4 regions of the Pseudomonas sp. CP4 genome follow, and region 1 is predicted to be linked to each of the others. Evidence: predicted binding sites of a transcription regulator. Region 1 holds the regulator's gene; each other region holds the start of a gene.

Evidence for each region. Region 1 encodes sigma-54, which starts transcription at its own class of promoters, with help from an activator protein. Its sites were predicted from a motif close to ANTGGCATNNANNTTGCTNT; they were not measured.
Region 2: flgB (flagellar basal body rod protein FlgB) is a predicted target of sigma-54. The motif match lies at 1,758-1,777, and genes of this name have one in related genera.
Region 3: ACMYUN_RS06930 (flagellar hook-length control protein FliK) is a predicted target of sigma-54. The motif match lies at 1,138-1,157, and genes of this name have one in related genera.
Region 4: glnA (type I glutamate--ammonia ligase) is a predicted target of sigma-54. The motif match lies at 1,385-1,404, and genes of this name have one in related genera.

The regions. Positions count from the first base shown of each region.
Region 1 is NZ_CP180489.1:2,292,734-2,295,966, forward strand. It holds gene lptA (lipopolysaccharide transport periplasmic protein LptA) at 1-386, shown strand, start outside; gene lptB (LPS export ABC transporter ATP-binding protein) at 386-1,111, shown strand; gene ACMYUN_RS10320 (RNA polymerase factor sigma-54) at 1,278-2,768, shown strand; gene hpf (ribosome hibernation-promoting factor, HPF/YfiA family) at 2,842-3,150, shown strand; gene ptsN (PTS IIA-like nitrogen regulatory protein PtsN) at 3,163-3,233, shown strand, end outside.
Region 2 is NZ_CP180489.1:4,902,058-4,905,290, reverse strand. It holds gene flgE (flagellar hook protein FlgE) at 1-87, opposite strand, end outside; gene flgD (flagellar hook assembly protein FlgD) at 119-844, opposite strand; gene flgC (flagellar basal body rod protein FlgC) at 860-1,303, opposite strand; gene flgB (flagellar basal body rod protein FlgB) at 1,307-1,717, opposite strand; gene cheR (protein-glutamate O-methyltransferase CheR) at 2,085-2,912, opposite strand; gene ACMYUN_RS22050 (chemotaxis protein CheV) at 2,959-3,233, opposite strand, start outside.
Region 3 is NZ_CP180489.1:1,561,621-1,564,853, reverse strand. It holds gene ACMYUN_RS06940 (ATP-binding SpoIIE family protein phosphatase) at 1-712, shown strand, start outside; gene ACMYUN_RS06935 (Hpt domain-containing protein) at 743-1,090, shown strand; gene ACMYUN_RS06930 (flagellar hook-length control protein FliK) at 1,195-2,562, shown strand; gene fliL (flagellar basal body-associated protein FliL) at 2,776-3,233, shown strand, end outside.
Region 4 is NZ_CP180489.1:2,904,223-2,907,455, forward strand. It holds gene thiI (tRNA uracil 4-sulfurtransferase ThiI) at 1-1,170, opposite strand, end outside; gene glnA (type I glutamate--ammonia ligase) at 1,498-2,904, shown strand; gene ACMYUN_RS12850 (DUF4124 domain-containing protein) at 3,182-3,233, shown strand, end outside.

The DNA of each region.
Region 1 (3,233 bases):
ACGTGATCATTACCCAGGGTTCGATGATCGTTAAAGGCAACACCGTGACCATGACGCGCGCGCCCAATGGCGACATCGACGTGGTGACCTCGGTGGGCAACCTGGCTTACTTCGAGCAGCTGCAGACCCAGGGCGACGCCAACCCGGTCAAGGGCTACGGCGTGACGATTCAATACCACGCCCAGCAGAACCGGGTGGTGCTGATCGACAAGGCCAAGGTTATCGACAAGGATAACAACGTCACCCAGGGCGAAAAAATCGTCTACGACACCGTGAAGAAACTGGCCAGCGCCGGTCGCGCCACGGGCAGCAAGGTCACCGAATCGCGTCCGCGCATCGACATGGTGATCCAGCCGAAGAAGAAAACCGAAGAGAAATCCCAGTAATGGCAACTCTGAAAGCTCAGCACCTGGCCAAGGCCTATAAAAGCCGCCAGGTCGTGCGTGACGTCAGCCTGTCGATCGACAGCGGGCAGATCGTCGGCTTGCTCGGCCCGAACGGCGCCGGCAAGACGACGTGCTTCTACATGATCGTCGGCCTGGTGCAGGCCGATCAGGGCCGTGTGCTGATCGATGACCTGGACGTCAGCCACCAGCCGATGCACGGCCGCGCCAAGGCGGGTATCGGCTATCTGCCGCAAGAAGCGTCGATCTTCCGCAAACTGTCGGTTGCCGATAACATCATGGCGATCCTCGAGACGCGTCCGGAACTGGACAAGGCCGGTCGTCGCAAGGAGCTGGAAAGCCTGCTGCAGGAATTCCACATCAGCCACATCCGCGACAACCTCGGCATGAGCCTGTCCGGTGGTGAGCGTCGCCGGGTGGAAATCGCTCGTGCGTTGGCGACTGCGCCGAAATTCATCCTGCTCGACGAACCGTTCGCCGGTGTCGACCCGATCTCGGTGGGCGACATCAAGCAGATCATTCACCACCTCAAGGCCAAGGGCATCGGTGTGCTGATCACCGACCACAACGTCCGCGAGACACTGGATATCTGCGAAACCGCTTACATCGTCAACGACGGTCAATTGATCGCTGAAGGCGATGCCGAGACCATCCTGGCCAACGATCTGGTCAAGGAAGTGTATCTGGGTCACGAGTTCCGCCTGTAAGCGCGACAGCGCTGTATCGATTCAAGGCGCATTTATCCGCTTTAATTGTTACAGCGCTCTAGGCAAACACTTCAGTTTCAGGCATATAATTTGCTTAAGTTTGGCGCTTCGGCGCCCTGTAGTGGATGGCGCAAAGCGCCGGCGAATAAGGTGTTAAGCCCCTGCCATGAAACCATCGCTAGTCTTGAGAATGGGCCAGCAGCTGACGATGACACCGCAGCTGCAACAGGCCATCCGCCTGCTCCAATTGTCGACCCTGGACCTGCAACAGGAGATCCAGGAGGCTCTGGAATCCAATCCGATGCTTGAGCGCCAGGAAGAAGGCGACGACTTCGACAACGCCGATCCTCTGGCCGACAACGCCGAACAGAAGCCCGCCGAGATTCAGGAACCCTCCTATCAGGAAACCGCCCCGACGGTGGATAACCTCGAGGATGGCGAATGGAACGAGCGCATCCCCAACGAATTGCCGGTGGATACCGCCTGGGAAGACGTCTACCAGACCAGCGCCAGCAGCCTGCCCAGCAGCGATGACGACGAATGGGATTTCACCACCCGCACGTCCGCCGGGGAGAGTCTGCAGAGCCATCTGCTCTGGCAACTGAACCTGGCACCGATGTCCGACACCGATCGCCTGATCGCCGTGACCCTGATCGACTGCATCAACAATCAGGGCTACCTGGACGAAACGCTCGAAGAAATTCTTGAAGCGTTCGATCCTGAACTGGACATCGAGCTCGACGAGATCGAAGCCGTCCTGCATCGCATCCAGCAATTCGAGCCCGCCGGGATCGGCGCCCGCAACCTCAGCGAATGCCTGCTCCTGCAATTGCGTCAGTTGCCCGCGAAGACGCCGTGGCTGAGCGAGGCCAAACGGCTGGTCGCCGATTACATCGACCTGCTCGGCAGTCGCGATTACAGCCAGTTGATGCGCCGGATGAAGCTCAAGGAAGACGAGCTGCGCCAGGTCATCGAACTGGTGCAGAGTCTCAATCCGCGTCCCGGCTCGCAGATCGAATCGACCGAAGCCGAATACGTCATTCCCGATGTGATCGTGCGCAAGGACAACGAGCGCTGGCTGGTCGAGCTGAATCAGGAATCGGTGCCACGTCTGCGCGTCAATGCCCAGTACGCCGGGTTTGTTAAGCGTGCCGACACCAGCGCCGACAACACCTTCATGCGTAACCAGTTGCAGGAGGCCCGCTGGTTCATCAAGAGCCTGCAGAGCCGCAACGAAACGCTGATGAAAGTGGCCACGCAGATCGTCGAACATCAGCGCGGCTTCCTCGAATACGGCGACGAAGCGATGAAGCCGCTGGTATTGCATGACATCGCCGAAGCGGTCGGCATGCACGAATCAACGATTTCCCGGGTAACCACGCAAAAATTCATGCATACCCCGCGCGGTATTTATGAGCTGAAATACTTTTTCTCCAGCCACGTCAGCACCTCCGAAGGCGGCGAATGCTCGTCCACAGCGATCCGCGCGATCATCAAGAAACTGGTCGCCGCGGAAAATCAGAAAAAGCCGTTGAGTGACAGCAAGATCGCTGGTTTACTGGAGGCACAAGGCATTCAGGTGGCTCGCCGCACCGTCGCCAAGTACCGCGAATCCCTCGGAATCGCGCCTTCGAGCGAACGCAAGCGGTTGATGTAAGCCACGTTACAGCGTTCCAGTGGCAGGCTTTTCGGCCTGCCGCTTTATGCACTGGCAACGAAGGAGAAGCTGTATGCAAGTCAACATCAGTGGACACCAACTGGAAGTGACCCAACCTCTGCGTTCCTACATCGAGGAAAAACTCCAACGACTGGAGCGACATTTCGACAAGATCACCAACGTGCAGGTCACGATGTGCGTCGAAAAGCTGAAGCAGAAGATCGAAGCCACCTTGCATATCCCCGGCAGCGAAGTGGTCGCCAACGCAGAAGATACTGACATGTACGCTGCGATCGACTCACTCACCGACAAGCTGGATCGCCAACTCAAAAAGCATAAGGAAAAGACCCAGAGCCTCCTCCAGGGCGCAACCGGTCGTTAACACCCCTATCCCATGATCCGACTTGAAACCATCCTGACCCCCGGCCGTTCCCAAGTGAACGCGCCGGGCGGCAGCAAGAAAAA
Region 2 (3,233 bases), 2.6 Mb from region 1:
GGTGGCGACGTTGGCGATGTTGTTGCCGGTTACGTCGAGTTGTTTGTTGGCGGCATAGAGACCGCTAAGGCCGATGTTAAAAGACATGTTCCACTCCTTCGTGCCGGGTTAGTCGGCTCTATATACCAATGGTTTGTACTTTGGACAGGGCAACGGTGCCCTTGCCGGCCAGGTTGAGCATCAGCTCGCCACCGGTCTGGCTGATCGTCACGCTGTTGACGGTTGCTGGCAGGTAGGTCGCCAGGTCGGTCGCCGCGCCGTTGATCGGTGCGCTGGCCTTGAACGTGTAAGTACCGACCGGAACCACGGTGCCGGCGGTGTCCTTGCCGTCCCACGTGAAACTGGCAGCACCCGCAGCGCGGCTGCCCAGGTCGATGGTGCGCACGGCTTTGCCGTCCTTGTCGGTGATGGTCACGGTGCCGCCGGCAATCGACGAAGGCACGGAGACCGAACCGGTCAGGCCTTTGCTCGGGTCATCGAGCTGCGCGGTGTTGGTCTGCACGATCACGTTGCGACCGACCAGCGACGAGGCTTGCAGCGCCTGCGACGAGTTGTAGTTGCCGGCAAGGCCACTGACTGTGGAGTTCAGCGTGGTGATGCCTTCAAGGCTGCTGAACTGCGCCAGTTGCGCCACGAAAGCGCTGTTGTCCTGCGGGTCGAGCGGGTTCTGGTTTTTCAGCTGGGTGACCAGCAATTGCAGGAACGCATCCTTGCCCAGCGCCTGGCCGCCGGTGGCACTGTTGGTCGCCGAGGCGATGCCGCCCGACGTGGTGCTACTCGTCTTGGACGAGTTGGCCAGGATGTCTTTCATGCTCAGGGTGCTGGTGGTGTCCGTAACGCTCATGGCATTCGTCCCTTATTACTGACCGAGGGTCAGTACCTTCTGCATCATGGTCTTGGCGGTGTTCATCATTTCCGCGTTGGTCTGGAACGAGCGGCTGGCGGAAATCATGTCAGCCATTTCTTCCACCACGTTGACGTTCGGGTAGTAGACGTAACCCTTGGCGTCAGCGGCCGGGTGGTTCGGCTCGTAGCGCGCCTCGAGGTTGCTCTGGTCTTCGACAACGCCGAGCACCTGCACACCCTGCCCGGCCGCGTCCTGGTTCTGGAACAACGAACTGCTGCCGCCGGCCTGGCCGCCCTGGAACATGGTGGCGAACACCGGGTGACGGGCGCGGTAGGTCTGGTCGATGCTCGAGGAGACGGTTTCGGCGTTGGCGATGTTCGAGGCCACGGTGTTCAGACGTGTGGTCTGCGCGCTCATGCCGCTGCCGGCAATGTTGAAAACGCTGGACAGGGACATGGATTATTCTCCGCGCAGGGCTGACACCAGCCCTTTGAATTTGCTGTTGAGCAAGGTGAAGCTGGCCTGGAAACCGACGGCGTTTTCCGCGTAGTTGGACTGTTCCAGTTGAGCGTCGACGGTGTTCTGGTCGATCGAAGGCTGCATCGGCGTGCGATACATCAGCGACTCGTCGCCGTTGCCCAGCCCTTCAGCCTCGATGTGCCGGCTGTTGGTCATGTTCAGGGCAAAGTGGCCGCCGGTCTTGGTTTTCTCGGTCTGTGCTTCGAGCACTTTGGAGAAATCCAGATCCCGCGCCTTGTAGTTCGGGGTGTCGGCGTTGGCGATGTTATTGGCCAGTACTTCGGCACGCTGGGCGCGGAAGCCCAATGCCTTTTCGTGAATGCCCAGCGCTTTGTCGAAGCTGATGCTCATGTCGGGAACCTTCAGGTGACCGGTTTTTCGTATCTGAGCTTTAGCAAGCGCCGTGCCAAATGAACAAAGCCCCGTATTCCGGGGCCTTGCGCCGAACAGGCAAAGCGGCAATGCCAGAAAAGCGGCAATCGATTACCGCCGGATGCCGCTTTTCTGCCGCTTGGCTGCCTCTATCGCCGGCGAAAAACTGTGGGAGCGAGCTTGCTCGCGAAGGCGGAGTGCCAGCCAATGCAAATGCAGAATGTGACGGCCTCTTCGCGAGCAAGCTCGCTCCCACAGGGATTGTTGGTGTTAAGAGAATTTCTTCGGACATAAAAAAACGGGAGGCCTTTGCGGGCTTCCCGTTTTTTGTATGAGCGCAAACCGCTTATTTCGCCTTGTAGATAATCCCCGGGCTGCACTGAACCATCTGGTAATGATCCGGCAATCCGTTCAGCGCCTCGGACGCGCCAAGGAACAGATACCCGCCCGGCTTCAACGTGCTGTGAATGCGCAAAAGGATGTCTTTCTTCACTTCGGCAGAGAAGTAGATCAGCACGTTGCGGCAGAACACGATGTCGAACTTGCCCAGCGCTGCGTAGCTGTCGAGCAGGTTGAAGGAGCGGAATTCCACTCGGCTCTTGATCGGCGCCTTGACCACCCAGCGCCCCGGCCCTTTCGGGTCGAAGTAGCGTTGCAGGCGTTCCGGCGACAGACCGCGACCGATCGCCAGGCTGTCGTACTCACCGGTCTTGCAGTTGTTGAGCATCAGGCCCGACAGATCGGTGGCAACAATCTGCACGCCCATCTTCAACTGGCCCAGGTTGCTGCGCTCGAACTCGTCGATCGACATCGACAGCGAGTACGGTTCCTGCCCCGACGAGCAGGCCGCCGACCAGATCCGCAGACGCTGGTTGGGGCTGGCCTTGATCGCTTCCGGCAGTACCTTGTTCTTCAAGACTTCAAACGGATAGGTGTCGCGAAACCACAGGGTTTCGTTGGTCGTCATGGCATCGACCACCTGCTCGCGCAAACCGCTGCGCGGCTGGGTCTGGATGCGCTGTACCAGCTCACCCAGGGACTTGATGCCTTGCTGCTCCATCAGTTTGTTGAGACGGCTCGAGACCAGATACTGCTTGTTTTCACCGAGCAGAATGCCACAGGCTTTTTCCAGGAAGACCCGGAACTGTTCGAAATCCAAATTACCCGTAGACAATGATGCCGCCTCTTAAATCGTGTTGAACGCCAAGGGCAAAACGCCCCTAGCTGATATCTGCTGCTTTGATCCGGTCGACTACCCGGGATGCGAGGTCATCAGGACGGAATTTGGCCAGAAAGTCATCAGCACCGACTTTCTTCACCATCGCCTGATTGAATACCCCCGACAACGAAGTATGCAGGATGATATGGAGCTTTTGCATGCGTGCGTCGCCGCGGATTTCCGCCGTCAGGGTGTACCCGTCCATCTCCGGCATCTCGATGTCGGAAATCATCATCAGGAACTCTTCTTCCGGCTTCTTGCCCTCGTCGACCAGCT
Region 3 (3,233 bases), 730 kb from region 1:
CGACGCCAATGACCAGTTGTTCGGCGTCGAACGCTTGCAGCAGGTCTTTGCTGCCAACCGTGAACCGGATCGGCTGTTCGAGGACATCGAACAGGCGCTGCGCGATTTTCGCGGACAGGCCCGTGATGACGTAAGCATGGTTGAGGTCAGCCTGCTCGAGTCAATGCAGGTCCACGGCGCGGCGCCGGTGTATTCCGACAGCGGCCAGTCGTGCCCGCTGGACTGGTCGGCGAGTTTCGAGTTTCGCGGCGCCACGCTCAGGCGCTTCAATCCGTTGCCGTTTCTTTTGCAACTGCTGCTCGAAGTACATGGCCTGCGTCCGCAGAGCGGGGCGTTGTACAGCGTGCTCGCCGAGTTGTATTCCAATGCGCTGGAGCATGGCGTGCTGGGGCTCGACTCCGGTCTCAAGCGCGATGCGACAGGTTTCGCCCGCTACTATGAAATGCGCGCGGCGCGGCTGGAAGCGCTGCAAGACGGTTTCGTGCGGGTGCATCTGCAGGTCCAGCCGCAGGGCGAGGGCGGGCAGCTGGTCATTCGCGTCGAGGACAGCGGCAAAGGTTTTGATGTGGCGCGGATCATGGAGCGGCCGCTGGATAACGTCCGCTTGTCGGGACGCGGCATCAGCCTCATCCGGCAACTGGGGCGCAACGCCAGTTGGTCGGACCAAGGTCGTAGTGCCAGCGTGGAGTTTTTCTGGGAGATTGAGGCATAATCCGCCCATTCTTGATCAGGGAGTGAGCAAGTGACAAACCCACATGTAAATCGCGAAGTCCTCGATACTTTGCGCGAAGTGATGGAGGACGGCTATACGGAATTGCTGGAGACTTTTCTGGCAGATTCGCAAAGCCGCCTGCACGAGTTGCAGGACAGCACCAGCGTCAAAGTGCTTTCCGATGTAGCGCATAGCTTCAAGGGCAGCGCCAGCAACATGGGCGCGGTTCGACTGGCCGAGTTGTGCCAGGACCTGGAGTCGAACGCCAAGGACAAAAGTCCGGAAGCGCTCGCTCAACTGGTGGCCGATATCCATTCCGAATTCGCCGAAGTACGCCCGTTGTACGAAAGCGAAAAGCACCACGCCCACATCCACTGAAGCTGCCGTCCGGCGCTTTTCGCAGTGTCTGGCCAAACTGGCCCGGCACTTGCAGTTATCTTGCTCAACTGTACCTACGATCCCAGTGCAGCGGAGACCGTGTCATGCCTGCGACCCCCAACATTCTTCTTCAGACCGCCGCTCAGGCCAAGGCGCAAGCCGCCTCTGCCAAATCGTCGGCAATGGCCGCAGACGCCGGGGACAAGGCTTCCAGCTTCGCCAAAGTGTTTGCCGATCAAGCGCCGGCCAAGCCTGCCGTCAGCGCTGACAATTCAGTCAAACCGGCACGCGATAAGGTCGCTGATGGCAGCGCCAAAAAGGATATCGGCAAAGACCAGTCTGCCGCGCCCGAGCCAGCGGTTGCCGATAGCGGCAAAGCGTTGCCTGCCGATAAAGCGGCGGCGAGCGACGACGCGACTGCCACCGTCGATGACACCGCTGAAACCGCACAGACTCCTGTGGCCGATGCCGCGCCTGTAGACCCTGCGCTTGATCCGGCCTTGGCGCAAGTCGTCCAGCCATTGGTGGCAACGCCTGTGGTGCAGGCCCCGGTAGTCGCAACGCCAGCTCAGCCGGAAGCTGAAAGGCCTGCCTTGGTCGCCTTGCCGGGCATGGTCAAAGATCCGGCGGCCACCGACAGCGATTTCGATCCTTCAGCTGATCCGCTCGATTCGCTGCCGGCCGTGCGCATGGCGATGGAGCAGGGCGGGCATATTTCTGCCGCCAGCCAGGCGCAACCGAAAGCCACGCCTGCTCAAGCTCAGGCTGACGGCGAATTGACCGCCGCGCAGAACTTCGCTGCCGGTATGGCCAGCATGCTTGACGTGCAGGCCGACAAGGACAGCACCAGTCAGGGCGGCGAAAAAGCCTTCAGCGGGTTGATCGATGATGGTCTGAAGGATTTGAAATCCGCCACCAGCGACACCCGTGTCGATGACTTCGCCAACCGTCTGGCGGCACTGACCCAGGCCGCTACGCCGAAAACCGCGAACGCGCTGCCGGTGAATCAGCCGATCGCCATGCACCAGAGCGGCTGGACCGAAGAAGTGGTCAACCGCGTCATGTACCTGTCCAGCGTCAACCTGAAGGCCGCCGACATTCAGTTGCAGCCCGCGGAGCTGGGGCGTCTGGATATCCGCGTGAACATGGTTCCCGATCAGCAGACCCAGGTCACCTTCATGAGCGCGCACCCGAGCGTGCGCGAAGCGCTCGACAGCCAGATGCATCGCCTGCGCGACATGTTCAACCAGCAGGGCATGGGCCAGGTCGACGTCAATGTCGCCGACCAGAACCGTGGCTGGCAGGGCCAGCAAGGGCAGGAGCAGGCGCAGCAGGGCCAGAGTGGCCGGACCAGCGCTGCGAGTGGTCGCCTTGATTCGGTGGATGAAGAATTGGCACCGGTTACTGCCGCTGAAGTGGCGGCGCAGACCACCAGCGTCATCGGCACCAGCGCGGTCGATTATTACGCCTGACGCAACGCACTACCCAATGTGGGAGCGAGCCTGCTCGCGAATACGGTGTGACATTCAACCTATATGTTGACTGACACATTGCTTTCGCGAGCAGGCTCGCTCCCACGTTTGTTCATGGCGCCGTTCAGATGACGCGCCGACACTTCTGGCATAACACTTGCTCTTGCCTTGCCGTGCGACTGTGAAACCCCCGATTAGTGACGGATTATTGGCATGGCGAAGAGCGAAGCTGCAGCAGTAAAAGACCCCGCAACCAAAGGCAAACTCAAGCTGATCATCGTGATCGTGCTGGCGTTGCTGGTGGCCATTGGTGCATCCGTCGGGGCGACCTGGTTCTTCATGCACGGCGCGCAGAGCAAGCCTGCCGAGGCCGCTGAAGCAGCGCCGGTCGGCAAGCAGGCGGCGATTTTCGAGCCGATGGCGCCGGCCTTCGTTGCCAACTACAACCAGAACGGCCGTCAGCGCTACATGCAGGTGAGCATCACCATGCTGGCGCGTAATCAGGCCGATCTGGACGCGCTCAAAGTGCACATGCCGGTTATCCGCAACAACCTGGTGATGCTCTTCTCCGGTCAGGATTTCGCCACACTGGCGACACCGGTCGGACAAGAGATGTTGCGCCAGAAGGCCACCGCCAGCGTCCAGGAAGTGGCGCAGAAAGAACTGGGCAA
Region 4 (3,233 bases), 610 kb from region 1:
GATCACCCGATCGATTGGCACCAGTTTGGCGTTGGCGAGCGCACGCTCGAGCACCGCCATGTCGAATTCTTTCTCTTCGTGCTCAACCCGGCCACGCTTGGCTGCGGTCTTGGGGTTGACCGAAATCACACCGCAATATTCCGGCATGTGCCGGGCGAAATCGGCGGTACCGATCTCGTTGGCGGTGTCGATGATGTCCTGCTTGTGCGCGACGATCAGCGGGCGCAGCACCAGTTTGTCGGTCACGCAGTCGATCACCGACAGGTTCGGCAGCGTCTGGCTCGACACCTGGGAGATCGCTTCGCCGGTGACCAGCGCATCAATGTGCAGGCGTTCGGCGATCTCGGACGAGGCGCGCAACATCATACGCTTCAAAACCACGCCCATATGACTGTTATCGACTTTGCCGAGAATTTCGCCCAGCACTTCCTCGAACGGCACACTGACAAATAGCACGCGTTGCGAGCTGCCGTACTTCTTCCAGATGAAGTGCGCGACTTCCATCACGCCCAATTCGTGGGCACGCCCGCCGAGATTGAAGAAGCAGAAGTGCGCCATCAGGCCGCGACGCATGATCTGATAAGCCGCCACGGTCGAATCGAAGCCGCCGGACATCAATACCAGCGTCTGCTCCAGCGCACCCAGCGGGTAGCCGCCGATGCCGTTGTGCTGGCTGTGAATCACGAACAACCGTTTGTCGCGAACTTCGATACGGACTTCGATTTGCGGCGCTTTAAGGTCGATTCCGGCCGCACCGCACTCGCGACGCAGCTTGCTGCCGACGTATTTTTCCACGTCCATCGAGCTGAAGGCATGCTTGCCTGCACGCTTGCAGCGCACCGAGAAAATCTTCCCGGCCAGCGCATCGCCGTAGTGCTGTTTGCACTTCTCGGTGATGTCGTCGAAGTCGCCCAGCGGGTACTCGTCGATTTGCAAAAAGTGCGCGATGCCCGGCATGCAGGTCAGGCGCTCGCCCATCTCTTTCAAGGCTTTGGGGTCGGTAACACGGGTTTCCAGCTCGAGATTGTCCCACACGCCGTTCACCACCACGGCCGGGTCCAGGTCACGGAGCACGGCGCGGATGTTCTTGGCCAACTGGCGGATGAATTTCGTCCGGACAGGTCGGCTTTTGATGGTGATCTCGGGGAAGACTTTTACGATTAGTTTCATGAAAACAGCGCGCGAACGGCCAGCCGAAAAAGGGGGGCGCGGATTATAGCGGAAATTGCTCAAGGTTTAACCAGTTAATCTGCAGAAGGTTTTGCGTGCACCAAAACAGGTCATTTCTGGAATTAAACGCAACATTACGGGGCGAGATTTGTCGATTCAGTGGCCTGCGCACCTTAATAAGCGTGAATTTGGGGCAAAAAACCCATGCTGGGGCACTGGCATGCAATTTGCTCCCTTGTGAGGCAGGTTGCCTTGGCAGAGTATTCGCGCCGGCATCACCATTATTAAGGGCATCCACTACCCGCCCTAATTCACCCGGAGGACACTATGTCGAAGTCGGTTCAACTCATCAAAGATCATGACGTCAAGTGGATTGATCTGCGCTTCACGGACACCAAAGGCACTCAGCACCACGTGACCATGCCGGCTCGCGATGCGCTGGATGACGACTTCTTCGAAGTCGGCAAGATGTTCGACGGTTCCTCCATCTCCGGCTGGAAAGGCATCGAAGCCTCCGACATGATCCTGATGCCGGTCGACGAAACGGCCGTACTCGATCCGTTCACCGAAGATCCAACTCTGATTCTGGTCTGCGACATCATCGAACCTTCGAGCATGCAAGGCTACGATCGCGACCCACGTGCGATCGCCAAGCGCGCCGAAGAGCACCTGAAAGCCACTGGTATCGGTGACACCGTATTCGCCGGTCCAGAGCCTGAGTTCTTCATCTTTGACTCGGTGAAATTCAAGTCGGACATCTCCGGCTCGATGTTCAAGATCTACTCCGAGCAAGGTTCGTGGATGTCCGACCAGGACATCGAAGGCGGCAACAAGGGTCACCGTCCAGGCGTGAAAGGCGGCTACTTCCCGGTTCCACCGTTCGACCACGACCACGAAATCCGTACCGCCATGTGCAACGCACTGGAAGAAATGGGTCAGTCGGTTGAAGTTCACCACCACGAAGTGGCAACTGCCGGCCAGAACGAAATCGGCGTCAAGTTCAACACCCTGGTGAAGAAGGCCGACGAAGTTCAGACCCTGAAATACGTTGTGCACAACGTTGCCGACGCTTACGGCCGCACCGCGACCTTCATGCCGAAGCCACTGTACGGCGACAACGGTTCGGGCATGCACGTACACATGTCGATCTGGAAAGACGGCAAGAACACCTTCGCTGGCGAAGGCTATGCCGGCCTGTCCGATACCGCTCTGTATTTCATCGGCGGCATCATCAAACACGGTAAGGCCCTGAACGGCTTCACCAACCCGGCGACCAACTCCTACAAGCGTCTGGTGCCAGGCTTCGAGGCGCCGGTAATGCTGGCCTACTCGGCGCGCAACCGTTCCGCTTCGATCCGTATTCCATACGTGTCGAGCCCGAAAGCCCGCCGTATCGAAGCACGCTTCCCGGATCCGGCTGCCAACCCGTACCTGGCCTTCGCAGCACTGCTGATGGCCGGTCTGGACGGTATCCAGAACAAGATCCACCCAGGCGACGCCGCCGACAAGAACCTGTACGACCTGCCGCCTGAAGAGGCGAAAGAGATCCCGCAGGTTTGCGGCAGCCTGAAAGAAGCCCTGGAAGAGCTGGACAAGGGCCGCGCATTCCTGACCAAGGGCGGCGTGTTCTCCGACGACTTCATCGACGCTTACATCGCGCTGAAATCGGAAGAAGAAATCAAGGTTCGCACCTTCGTACACCCACTGGAATATGAGCTGTACTACAGCTGCTGATCCGGTAGCGCTGCGTAAAGCGGCGTGACAAAAGAGGCCTCCTTCGGGAGGCCTTTTTTATTGCCCGGCGCAGTTCATTTACCCTGTGGGAGCGAGCCTGCTCGCGAAAGCGGTGAGGCATTGAAGATGATGGTGACTGATACGACGCCTTCGCGAGCAGGCTCGCTCCCACAGGCGATCTGTGGTGTCTGAATGATCTTTGAATGTGTCGCCAGTTGGGCCAACCGCCCCACCTGTCCTATGCTGCTACCCATCGTTTCCAACCCCGGTCGATTTCATGGGTCGCACGCTTCTCTACATCCTGCTGCTGATCGCCCTGCCCGCCGCCG